3 regions of the Streptomyces hamibioticus genome follow, and region 1 is predicted to be linked to each of the others. Evidence: riboswitches for the same ligand, from Rfam matches in the RefSeq annotation. Region 1 holds a riboswitch; each other region holds the start of a gene.
The links. Region 1 has a riboswitch for cobalamin ahead of ACLGIH_RS10840 (ribonucleoside-diphosphate reductase subunit alpha). Riboswitches for the same ligand answer to the same signal wherever they lie in the genome.
Positions count from the first base shown of each region.

Region 1 (4,131 bases):
TCCGCTGTCATGACGCCGTCACCTACATTGCCTGCTCATCGCACCAGGTGATCAGTGAGGGGACGGAGCCGCCAGATGTCACAAGCCTCAAAGGCGAACAGAGAGCCGGTGGTGACGCCGATGCGCGTCGTGATCGGCCTCTGCCTCGCCGCACCGTTCGTCGCCATGCTGTGGGTCGGTTCGTACGCCAAGGCCGACCCGGAGTTCATCGGCATCCCGTTCTTCTACTGGTACCAGATGGCGTGGGTGGTCATCTCCACCGCGCTGACGATGGTCGCGTACCAGCTCTGGCAGCGTGACCAGCGCGCCCGCCGGGGAGGTGGGCAGCGGTGAACGACGGCGTGAACGGCGTCGCACTCGGCGTCTTCGTCTTCTTCTTCCTGCTCGTCACGGTCCTGGGCTTCCTGGCCGCGCGCTGGCGCAAGGCCGAGAACGAGCACAGCCTCGACGAATGGGGCCTAGGCGGCCGCTCGTTCGGCACCTGGATCACCTGGTTCCTGCTCGGCGGCGACCTCTACACGGCGTACACCTTCGTCGCCGTCCCGGCCGCGATCTACGCGGCGGGCGCGGCCGGCTTCTTCGCGGTGCCGTACACCATCCTGGTCTACCCGCTGATCTTCACCTTCCTGCCCCGCCTGTGGTCGGTCTCGCACAAGCACGGCTACGTGACGACCTCCGACTTCGTGCGCGGCCGGTTCGGCTCGAAGGGCCTGTCGCTGGCGGTGGCCCTGACCGGCATCCTGGCGACCATGCCGTACATCGCGCTCCAGCTGGTCGGCATCCAGGCCGTGCTGGACGTGATGGGCATCGGCGGCGGCGAGGACACCAACTGGTTCATCAAGGACCTGCCGCTGCTGATCGCCTTCGGCGTGCTCGCGGCGTACACCTACTCGTCGGGGCTGCGCGCCCCCGCCCTGATCGCGTTCGTCAAGGACACGCTGATCTACATAGTGATCGCGGTGGCCATCATCTACATCCCGATCAAACTGGGCGGGTTCGACGACATCTTCGCCTCGGCCGAGGACAAGTTCACCGAGAGCGGCAAGGGCAGCCTGGTGCCGCCCGAGGCCGGCCAGTGGACGTACGCGACCCTGGCCCTGGGCTCGGCGCTCGCGCTGTTCATGTACCCGCACTCGATCACCGCGACGCTGTCCTCGCGCAGCCGTGAGGTGATCCGGCGCAACACCACGATCCTGCCGCTGTACTCGCTGATGCTGGGCATGCTCGCGCTGCTGGGCTTCATGGCGATCGCGGCCGGGGTGACGGTGGAGAACGGCCAGCTGGCGATCCCGCAGCTGTTCGAGAACATGTTCCCGGCCTGGTTCGCGGGCGTGGCCTTCGCGGCGATCGGCATCGGCGCGCTGGTCCCGGCGGCGATCATGTCCATCGCGGCGGCGAACCTCTTCACCCGCAACATCTACAAGGACTTCATCAAGCCGGACGCCACGCCCAAGGAGGAGACCCGGGTCTCCAAGCTGGTCTCACTGCTCGTGAAGGTGGGCGCGCTGGTCTTCGTCCTCGGCATGGACAAGACGGTGGCCATCAACTTCCAGCTGCTCGGCGGCATCTGGATCCTGCAGACCTTCCCGGCCCTGGTCGGCGGCCTGTTCACCCGCTGGTTCCACCGCTGGGCGCTGCTCGCCGGCTGGGCCGTCGGCATGGTCTACGGCACGCTCGCCGCGTACGGCGTCTCGACGCCGACGCAGAAGCACTTCGGCGGCTCCTCCAAGGAGATCCCGGGCATCGGCGAGATCGGGTACATCGGCCTCACGGCCTTCGTGCTGAACGTCGTCGTCACGGTGGTGCTGACGCTGGTCCTGCGGGCCGTCAAGGCCCCGGACGGGGTGGACGAGACCAAGCCCGAGGACTACACGGCGGACGCCGGGGACCCGGGCGTGCAGGTCGAGCTGCCGCCGGCCACCGCGGGGTCCTCACACTGAGGTCCTCGCGCTGGGGTCGCCGTTCGTCCGCCGCTCGGTTGCGGCCGAGCGCGCCCACGCGGCGGAGCCGCACATCGACGCACGGGCCGTCGGAGAAATCCGGCGGCCCGTTGTCGTACCGGTCGGGCAGACTCGGGGCCATGGACATCGTCATCCGGCGGGCGGACCCCGCCGAGTACCGCGCTCTCGGCGAGATCACCGCGCAGGCCTATCTCCAGGACGGGCTGCTGGACTTCGGGGAGAGCGACGCCTACCTCGGTGAACTGAGGGACGTGGCGAAGCGGGCCGCGGCGGCCGAGGTGCTGGTCGCCGTGGACGGCGAGGAGCTGCTGGGCGGGGTCACCTTCGTGCCGTCCGGCGGTCCGATGGCCGACATCGCCGGGCCGGGCGAGGCGGAGATACGGATGCTGGCCGTGGCCCGGGCGGCCCGTGGCCGGGGCGCCGGGGAGGCCCTCGTCCGTGCCTGCGTCGACCGGGCGCGGGCCGTGGAGGGCTGCGTGCGGATCGTGCTGTCGAGCCAGCGCACCATGCACGCCGCGCACCGGGTCTACGGTCGTCTGGGCTTCGCCCGCACGCCCGAGCGGGACTGGAATCCGCTCCCGCAGATCGACGACATCACGCTGATCACCTACGAGCTGACGCTCTGACACCACCGGCGGCAGCGCCGGACGCCCCACCCAGGACACAACATCTGGGGGTGCCACCGGAACCCGGCACAAGATGTATGCTCATGCTCGCTGTCGCCGCAGGGGAATCCGGTGCGAATCCGGAACTGTCCCGCAACGGTGTACTTGCGTGTGTCCATACGCGTGCCGTGTGCCCATACGCCTGTTCAGTCCGAGGACCTGCCGACAGTGCGCCCGGCCGTCCGGTCCGGGTGCCCTGACGTCCGGGCCTCGTGGAATGGGCCGGTGGACGCGACGCCGCGCGCGCTCGTGAGCTGCCCCCTGCCCTCCACAAGGCCCAGTGCCGAGCGAGGGAGTGCTCCACGTGACCATCGCGCCAGCCGACCCGGCTTCAGCGACCCCGGTGACCGCTTCGGCGTCCCCGGTGACGGCTTCGCCGACGCCGGTGACCGAGGAACCCGACGGGCCCGGTGCCGCGCTGCTGCGGACCCTGACCGAGCTGACCGCCGACCTCCCCGACGCCGACCCCGGCCGGGTCGCCGCCGCCGCGCTGCGCGGCCGGTCCGCCCACGCGGACGAGTCCGAGCTGCGTGAGCTGGCCACCGAGGCCGCGGCCGGCCTGATCTCGGAGGACCCGGTCTACTCCCGGCTGGCCGCCCGGCTGCTGACCATCGGCATCCGCGCCGAGGCCGCTTCCCAGGGCGTGGTGACGTTCACCGACTCCGTCGCCGTCGGCCACCGCGAGGGCCTGATCGCCGACCGCACCGCCGCGTTCGTCCGGCTGCACGCCGCGCGCCTGGACGCCCTGGTCGACCCGGCGGCCGACGACCGGTTCGGCTACTTCGGGCTGCGCACGCTGCACAGCCGCTATCTGCTCCGGCACCCGGTCACGCGCAAGGTCGTCGAGACGCCCCAGCACTTCCTGCTGCGCGTCGCGGCCGGCCTCGCCGAGGACGACTCCGCCCACTCGGTGGACGAGGTCGCCGCGCTCTACGGCCTGATGAGCCGCCTGGACTACCTCCCCTCCTCCCCCACCCTCTTCAACTCCGGCACCCGGCACCCCCAGATGTCGTCCTGCTACCTCCTGGACTCCCCCGAGGACCAGCTGGACTCCATCTACGAGCGCTACCACCAGGTCGCCCGCCTCTCCAAGCACGCCGGCGGCATCGGCCTGTCCTACTCCCGCATCCGCAGCCGCGGTTCGCTGATCCGCGGCACCAACGGGCACTCCAACGGCATCGTCCCGTTCCTGAAGACCCTCGACGCCTCGGTCGCCGCCGTGAACCAGGGCGGCCGGCGCAAGGGTGCCGCCGCGGTCTACCTGGAGACCTGGCACTCCGACATCGAGGAGTTCCTGGAACTGCGCGACAACACCGGCGAGGACGCCCGGCGCACCCACAACCTCAACCTCGCGCACTGGGTCCCGGACGAGTTCATGCGCCGGGTCGCCGCCGACGAGCAGTGGTCGCTGTTCTCCCCGTCGGACGTGCCCGAGCTGGTGGACCTGTGGGGCGAGGCGTTCGACGCCGCCTACCGCGAGGCGGAGCGCAAGGGGCTGGCGAAGA
Region 1 is NZ_JBKKQY010000001.1:2,447,338-2,451,468, forward strand. Features, by position in the region: gene ACLGIH_RS10825 (DUF3311 domain-containing protein) at 76-333, shown strand; gene mctP (monocarboxylate uptake permease MctP) at 330-1,940, shown strand; gene ACLGIH_RS10835 (GNAT family N-acetyltransferase) at 2,081-2,587, shown strand; cobalamin riboswitch at 2,665-2,807, shown strand; gene ACLGIH_RS10840 (ribonucleoside-diphosphate reductase subunit alpha) at 2,931-4,131, shown strand, end outside.

Region 2 (4,131 bases), 710 kb from region 1:
GCCGCAGCCCGCCGCTGAGCAGCCGCATCAGCGTGGTCTTGCCGCTGCCGTTGCGGCCCAGCAGGGCGAGCGCCCGCCCCTCGGGCACCTCGAAGTCGACCGCGCGCAGCACGGTGGGCCCGTCCTCGTACGCGAAGGAGGCGCCCCGCAGGGCGATGAGGGCGGACTCGCTCACGACAGTGGCCTTTCCAGTACGAAGGTGAGGGCGGCCAGCGCCGCCAGCAGCGCGAGGCTCGCGGCCGTGAACGGCACCGAGACGCGGGCCTCGGGCACCAGCACCCGCAGCGTGCCGTCGTAGCCGCGTCCGGCGAGCCCGGCCTGGAGCCGCGCCGCCCGGTCGAAGGAGCGCACGAACGCCGTCGCGCCGAGCCCGGCCAGCGACCGCCAGGCGGCGGCCCGCGTGGTGTGCCCCAGCCGGGCCGCCTGGGCCTGCCGCACCCGCCGCACCGAGTCGAGCAGCAGGAAGCTCATCCGGTACGTCACCAGCGCCACGTCGACGACCGGCGCGGGCACCCCGGCCCGCACCAGGCGGGGCAGCAGATCGGACATCGGGGTGGTGAACGCGAACAGCAGCACCCCGAGCGAGGCTGCCGAGGTGCGCAGCAGCAGCCCGCCCGCCCGAGCCGGTCCGCCGTCGGCCAGGGACACGAACGCGTCCGCGCCGCCGACCTGCACGAGCAGCGGCAGCGCCCCGGTCACGCAGAAGCCGAGCGGCACCCGGTACGCCCGCCACAGCCGCCGCCCCGGCACACCCGCCGGGCCCAGCAGCACCGCCAGCGCCGTCACCAGTACCAGTGCCGCGCCCGGCCAGGGCGGCAGCGAGATCGCGAGCACCGTGAGGCCCAGCCCCAGCACGGCCTTGTCCACGGGATGGCGGCGGCGCCAGCGACTGGCGTGCGCCGCGGCGTCGATCGGCAGCACTCAGTCCCCTGCGGGAGCGTCCGGCCGGGCCGCCGCCCGGGCCCGCTCCTCGCCCTGCCGCCGTCCCCGGCGCAGACCGAAGTAGTACGCGAGCACGCCGGCGCCGAGGGCCGCCTGCACGGCGAACAGCGCGGACTCGATCTCCCCGGACGGGGGTTCGTACAGCGGCGAGAACCACGGCTCGTAGTCCGGGTCGATCTCGGTGATCGCCGTCTCCGCCTCGGCGTCGGCGCCGGAGAACGGCTCCTCCTTGCGGTCGCCGAGCCCGAACACCAGCGGCAGCACCGCGAGCGCGGCCACCGCGAGCAGCAGCAGGGCGTCGATCCTCGTGTCGCGCTTCACCGGGCCGCCGCCTCCTGCCCCGCCGTCTTCGCCTTCGTCCTGGTCACCAGCACGCCCAGCCGGGTCAGTTCGCCCTTGCTGGACCGCACCAGCAGCCGCATCACGAGGACCGTGAGGAGCCCCTCGCTCACCGCGAGCGGGATCTGCGTCACCGCGAAGATCGAACCGAACTTGCCGAGCGCGCCCAGGAATCCGCTGCCCGGGTCCGGGAAGGCGAGCGCCAGCTGGACGGACGTGACGCAGTAGGTGGACAGGTCGGCGACGAACGCGCCGCAGAACACGGCGGCCATCAGCGGCGCGTCGCAGCGGCGCAGCAGCCGGTAGGCGCCGTACCCGGCCCACGGCCCGACGATCGCCATGGAGAAGACGTTGGCGCCGAGCGTGGTCAGCCCGCCGTGGGCCAGCAGCAGCGCCTGGAACAGCAGTGTGATGGTGCCCAGCACCGCCATGACCGGCGGCCGGAACAGGATGGCGCCCAGCCCGGTGCCGGTCGGATGGGAGCAACTCCCGGTCACCGACGGCAGTTTCAGGGCGGACAGCACGAACGTGAAGGCTCCGGAGGCGCCGAGGAGCAGGGTGCTCTCCGGGTGCTCCCTGACCTCACGGGTGAGTGACCGTACTCCGTGGACGACGAACGGCGCTGACGCGGCGCCCCAGGCGACCGCGTGCGCCGGAGGCAGAAAGCCCTCGGCTATGTGCATGGCTCGGCAGACCCTCTCCAACACCTCGTGGATGGTTGACGCGCCTCGGCCGGTCTCCTGGCTGACGGGTACCACCGCCCGAACTCCGCCTTCCCGGGTCCGTGGAGGACCCAGTGGCTGCCCGTGAGGGCCGGAGCCGGACTTCCCGATCACAGTGGCGAGGGCCGCACCGGCATTGCACCGGATTTCCCGTTCACCAAGGCGTGGTGACAGTAGTGCGCCCGCACCGGCAGTGACAAGGGCGTACGGGGCGCTCGGACCGAGGTCACACGCCCCCTGTGCCGTCAATCGCGCCGGTCACGCTCCGACCGCCGCGCTTGACGGGCATCGTCCTGGCCGCACTCAGCCTCGTCGCCCAGTTCGTGTTCCTGCCGTACGCGCCCGTCTGGTCGGTGATCACGATGGCGATCGACGTCTTCGTCATCCGGGCCCCGGCCCGCCGCCAGGAGGAGGCCGAGAGAGTCCGACCGCCTCGGCCTCGTCCTGGCGGATCGCTCGCGCCCGGCGGCTCCGCGCTCAGCGCCGCAGCAGCCGCGCCACCCCCGCCGCCGCACCGGCCGCGGCCAGCCCGGCACCCGCCAGGGCCAGGGCCCGGCCCGGCCGGCCCGGGGGCGCCGGGCGGGCGCCGGGCGCGGTGCCGTAGGCGCTGCCGGGGGCGTCGGGGAGCGCCGAGGCCAGCAGCTCCGCCAGATGCACGGCCTCGTGGCCGCCGCTGTCGAACTCGTGGACCTGGGTGCGGCAGCTGAAGCCGTCGGCGAGCACGACGGTCCCCGCGTCCTCGTCCCGCAGCCGCGGCAGCAGCACCCGCTCCGCGCACGCCTCGCTGACCTCCTCATGGCCGCGCTCGAACCCGAAGTTGCCGGCCAGTCCGCAGCAGCCGGAGTCCAGCCGCTCCACGTCCACCCCGGCGCGGCGCAGCAGTTCCCGGTCGGCGTCCCAGCCCAGCACCGCGTGCTGGTGGCAGTGCACCTGGGCCAGCGCACGAGCGGACCGGTCGGGCACCTGCGGCGGCCGGTAGCCGGGGGAGTGCTCGGTGAGCAGCCCGGCCAGGGTCACCGTCTGGTCCCGCAGCCTGCGCACGTCCTGGTCGCCGGGGAACAGCTCGGCCGCGTCCGCCCGGAACACGGCCGCGCAGCTCGGCTCCAGGACCACCACGAGACCGCCCTCCCGGACGTGCCCGGCCAGCCGCCGCACGGTCCGGGTCAGGATCTTCTCGGCGGTGCCGAGCTGCCCGGTGGAGATCCAGGTCAGCCCGCAGCACAGCGGCTCGGTGGGCAGCTCCACCCGCCAGCCGGCGTGCTCCAGCACCGCCACCGCCGCCTGCCCGAGGTGCGGGTGGAAGTGGTTGGTGAAGGTGTCCGGCCACAGCAGCACCGTGCCGCGTTCCCCGTCGCCGTACGGCTCGTGGGCGGCGAACCACTGCTGGAACGTCTGCCCGGCGAACAACGGCACCTCCCGGTCCGCCACCCCCGCCACGGCGACCGCGGCCTTCGACAGCGGCGGTGTGTGGGTGAGGGCGTTGACGACCGGCCCGAGACGGGTGCGGCCCACGGCCTGGGCGAGCGCGGGCAGCCACCCCATCGACCAGTCCGAGCGTGGCCGACGCCACGGACGGCCCTCGTAGTGGTGGGACAGGAACTCGGCCTTGTAGGTGGCCATGTCCACATCCGCCGGACAGTCGCTCTTGCAGCCCTTGCAGGCCAGGCACAGATCGAGGGCGTCCTTGACCGCCTCGGACCGCCAGCCGTCCCGGATCGCGCTGTCCCCGTGGCCGTCCAGCATCTCGAACAGCAGCCGGGCCCGTCCCCGGGTGGAGTGCTCCTCCTCCATGGTGACCTGGTACGACGGGCACATCACGGTGCCCTCGCTGGTGTGCTGCCGGCACTTGCCCACGCCCACGCACCGGTTGGCGGCCTCGGCGAACGACCCGCCGTCGTGCGGGAACCGGAAGTGCAGGTCGCGCCGGTCCTCCGGGGCCCAGTCGCCGCCCAGCCGCAGGTTCTCGTCCAGCCGGTACGGGGCGACGACCTTCCCCGGGTTCATCCGGTCCAGCGGATCGAAGACGGCCTTCAGCCGCCCGAACGCCTCCGTCAGCCCGTCCCCGAACATCCGCGGCAGCAGCTCCCCGCGGCTCTGCCCGTCACCGTGCTCGCCGGAGAGCGACCCG
Region 2 is NZ_JBKKQY010000001.1:1,734,331-1,738,461, reverse strand. Features, by position in the region: gene ACLGIH_RS07815 (ATP-binding cassette domain-containing protein) at 1-175, opposite strand, end outside; gene cbiQ (cobalt ECF transporter T component CbiQ) at 172-921, opposite strand; gene ACLGIH_RS07805 (energy-coupling factor ABC transporter substrate-binding protein) at 922-1,263, opposite strand; gene ACLGIH_RS07800 (energy-coupling factor ABC transporter permease) at 1,260-1,964, opposite strand; cobalamin riboswitch at 1,995-2,180, opposite strand; partial or broken gene ACLGIH_RS35050 (DUF7144 family membrane protein) at 2,279-2,419, shown strand; gene ACLGIH_RS07790 (FAD-binding and (Fe-S)-binding domain-containing protein) at 2,481-4,131, opposite strand, start outside.
Region 2: another riboswitch for cobalamin. It lies ahead of ACLGIH_RS07800 (energy-coupling factor ABC transporter permease); the one in region 1 lies ahead of ACLGIH_RS10840 (ribonucleoside-diphosphate reductase subunit alpha).

Region 3 (4,131 bases), 1.1 Mb from region 1:
ACTCAACGCCGGGATGGCGGTCGGCCCGCTCATCGCCGGACCATTCGTCCTGTCCTCGCCCGGCTGGCTGTTCGCGGCCGTCACGGCGCTGTTCCTCGCGGTCACAGCGGGACACGCACGGTTGCCCGGAACCGACGGGACCTATCCCACCAAATCGGAGGAAACGGCCCGCTCGGGCCTTCTCGTCGGCGTGGCACTCCTGCCGTTCGCCGCCAACGCGCTGGCCTTCTACCTCTACTTCCACTTCCAGCACTTCCTGGCGGTGTACGCCGTCGAGCGCGCCTCCAGCGCCTTCTACAGCATGGTGCTGTTGCTCTGCTTCACGCTGGTCATCGTCGTACAGCCGCTCGCGTCCGGCCTGATCCGGCGCATGCCGTACGTCCTCGCCCTCGCGGTCGGGTTCACGGGCCTGGCGGCGGGACTGGCCGTGCTGGCGGCCGGCACCCGGACGGCACTGCTGGCGGGCGGCGCGCTGATCACCCTCGGCGACATCGTGCTGTTCCTCAAGAACGACCTGGAGGCATTGCGCCGCAGCCCCCGCTCCGACGCCGTGGTCTTCGGCCAGCAGCGGCTGGCCGCGGGCCTGGGCGCCTGCGCGAGCGGCGTACTGGGCGGGCAGTTGTACGGCCTCGGCGAACGGGCCGGGCACACCGGTTGGTTCTGGCTGTTGGCAGCCGCCCAGTGTCTGCTGCTTCCCCCGCTTCTGCTCTCGCTGCGCCGTCGCACGGCGCGGCGCCCTGTCCCCGACGGCGACCATGAAGGAGCACTGACGCGCGATGACACGGACGGGCGGATTCCAGGACGATGACTTCTGGACCGAGTTCCACGACTTCCTCTTCTCCGAGCGGCGCTACGAGCAGGCCGAGGTACTGCTGGACACCTCTCCCCTGCTCGCCCTCCCCGACGGATCACGCGTGCTGGACCTGTGCTGCGGGCCGGGCGTCTTCACCGTGCCCCTCGCCCGCCGCGGGCACCGCGTGACCGGCGTTGACCTGAGCCCGGCCATGCTGGACCGGGCACGCAAGCGGTCGGCCGACGCCGGTGCCGAGGTGACGTACGTGCGGGCCGACGCCCGCGAGTACAGCGCACCGGGCGGCTTCGACGTCGTCCTCAACATGTTCACCTCCTTCGGGTACTTCGAGGACCCCGCCGACAACGCGCGTGTGCTGCGCACCATGCACACCTGCCTGGCGCCCGGCGGCACGCTCGTCCTGGACCTCGCCGGGAAAGAACTCCTGGCCCGCAATGCCACCCCGCCCAAAGTGGTGCGGCGGGGCGACGACCTGATGGTGCAGACAGACACCGTCCTGGACGAGTGGGCGCGGCTGCGCAGCGAGTGGGTGCTGGTTCGGGGCGAGCGGGTGACGCGAGCCACCTTGACGTGGTTCGTGTACAGCGCGGTGGAGCTTCGCCGGATGGCCGAGGATGCGGGTTTCGGCCGCGTGGAGGTCTTCGGCGGGTTCGACGGACGCCCCTACGACGAGAACGCCGAGCGGCTCGTGCTGCGAGCGGTGCGCGAAGCGTGACGAAGGCGCGGGCGTGCGGCCGGGTCCGCACGCCCTTTTGCCGCCGACTCGGAGGAACGTGGGATCACCTGGTCATCGCCGCGACGGGAGACAGGAAGCCGGTGCGAATCCGGCACGGTCCCGCCACGGTGACCGGGGAGCACCCCTCCGAGATGCCACTGCGCACGGCGCGGGAAGGCGGAGGGAACGTCGATCCGGGAGTCAGGACACTGGTCCGTCGCGGGCCCGTCCCGAGGAGCGCGGACTCCAGGAGGCTTCACGTGTCCCAGCTGTTCACCCCTGCCCTCACGCGCGGGTTCCTTCGTACCACGGCCGCTGCCGTGTCTCTCACGTCAGTGCTGCTGACCGTCGGCTGCGGTTCATCCGACGAGAGCGGTGGGGACGCGAACGCCGGCGCGGCCGTGCCCGCGGGCTTTCCGGTCACGATCGACAACTGCGGTGTGAAGACGACATACGACGGGCCGCCGTCACGGGTGGTCACTATCCACCAGCACCCGGCCGAGCTCATGCTCGCCCTCGGCCTGAAGGACCGCCTGGCCGGAACGGCCTTCCCCGACTCCGCGGTCCTGCCCGAGCTGAAGAAGGACTACGAGTCCGTCCCGGAACTGGCGGAGAGGGAACCGTCCTTCGAGACCGTCCTGGACGCCGAACCCGACCTCGTCTACGGCGGCTACGGCAGCGCCTTCGACGAGAAAGAGGGCCGCTCCCGCGAGGCGTTCGCCGACGCCGGCATCGACACCTACCTCAACCGCGAGTACTGCGGAAGAAGCAGGTGACGATGAAGGACACCTACGACGAGATCCGCACCATCGGCAAGATCTTCGGCGTTCCGGACCGAGCCGACAAACTGGTCGCCGACCTCGAAGGCCGCGTCGGCAAGGCCGCCGACAAAGTCGAAGGCGAGCCCGAGGTGCCCGTCTTCGTCTACGACAGTGGCGACAAAAGCGCTTTCACCGCGGGCGGCAAGAGCCTGGGCACCGAACTGATCCGGCTGGCCGGCGGCGAGAACGTCTTCACCGACCTCGACGACGTCTTCCGTGACGTCTCCTGGGAGCAGGTCGTCGAGCGCAAGCCGGAAGTCATCGCCATCTATGACTACGCCGGTGCCGGAAGCGTCGAGGAGAAGAAGAAGTTCCTGCTCTCCCAGCCCGCGCTCGCCGACGTACCCGCCGTCAGGAACAAGCGGTTCGTCGTCCTGCCGCTGACCGCCACCCTGGTCGGCATCGGCTCGGCCTACGCGGTCGAGGACCTGGCCCGCGGGCTGCACCCGGAGATCCGGTGACTCAGGCCGCCACCGGCGCGCCCGCCGAACGGACCGTGCAACGACGGAAGGCCACCGGCTCGGGAGCAGGCCGTGCGCGGCTGGCCGTCACGCTGCTGGTGCTCACCGCGTTGCTCGTCGTCTCCGCCACGGCGGGCCTCGCGATCGGCTCCGTGCATGTCCGCCGGGCCAGGTGTGGGGCATCGTGACGCACGCGCTGGGCGCCGAATGGCAGGAACCGGACTGGTCAAGGGCCCGGGAGACCATCGTGGTGGACGTACGGGCACCGCGGGTACTGCTCGGTGCGGTCACCGGCGCCGGCCTGGCGGTGATCGGCACCGCGCTGCAGGCCCTGGTGCGGAACCCTCTCGCAGAGCCGTACCTGCTCGGCGTCTCCTCCGGGGCGTCGCTCGGCGCCGTCTCCGTGATCGTGTTCGGGTTCACCCTCTTCGGACCGGCCTCCCTGTCGGTGGCCGCCTTCGTGGGCGCCTTGGGCGCACTCCTGCTCGTGTACGCCACCGCCCGCACCGGCGGACGCATCACCTCGTCGCGGCTGGTGCTGTCCGGGGTGGCGATCGCGGCGGTGCTCACGGCGGTCCTCGATCTGCTGCTGCTCACCACCGACCGGGGCAATGAGGCCCGCGCGGTCCTCGCCTGGACCCTCGGCGGCCTGGGCGGTGTCAACTGGGGCACGCCGTGGCTGCCGAGCACGGCCCTGCTGCTCGGCATCGGCGTCCTCCTGGCGCAGGCCCGCAACCTGAACCTGCTGCTGGCCGGCGAGGAGGCGGCGACCACCATGGGGCTGGACGTGGCCCGCTTCCGCGCCCGTCTGTTCGTCCTGCTCTCCCTCGTCACGGGCGTGCTGGTCGCGGCGGCCGGACCGATCGGCTTCGTCGGCCTGATGAAGCCCCACACCGTGCGCCTGTTCGTCGGCGGCGACCACCGCCGGGTCCTGCCGACGGCAGCACTCGGCGGAGCGGTCTTCCTCGTCTGGGCCGACATCGCCGCACGGACGGTCGCCGCACCGATGGAGATACCCGTCGGTGTCCTCACGGCCCTGTGCGGCGGACCGTTCTTCCTGTGGCTGATGCGCCGCGACGCCCGGGGCGGCACCGACCGAGGAGTAGCATGACCGCGACCGAACTGGACGTCGACGGCGTCACGCTCACCGCCGGAGCCCGCCACCTGGTGCGCGACGTCTCCCTGACCGCCCGCCCGGGCGAGACCATCGGGCTCGTGGGCCCCAACGGCAGCGGCAAGTCCAGCCTTCTGCGCACCGTCTACCGGGTCCTGCGCCCCGCCACCGGTCAGGTCCGCGTCGACGGAGGTGACGCCTGGTCGCTA
Region 3 is NZ_JBKKQY010000001.1:1,389,122-1,393,252, forward strand. Features, by position in the region: gene ACLGIH_RS06295 (MFS transporter) at 1-808, shown strand, start outside; gene ACLGIH_RS06300 (class I SAM-dependent methyltransferase) at 777-1,526, shown strand; cobalamin riboswitch at 1,579-1,758, shown strand; partial or broken gene ACLGIH_RS06305 (ABC transporter substrate-binding protein) at 1,787-2,808, shown strand; partial or broken gene ACLGIH_RS06310 (FecCD family ABC transporter permease) at 2,805-3,919, shown strand; partial or broken gene ACLGIH_RS06315 (ABC transporter ATP-binding protein) at 3,916-4,131, shown strand, end outside.
Region 3: another riboswitch for cobalamin. It lies ahead of ACLGIH_RS06305 (ABC transporter substrate-binding protein); the one in region 1 lies ahead of ACLGIH_RS10840 (ribonucleoside-diphosphate reductase subunit alpha).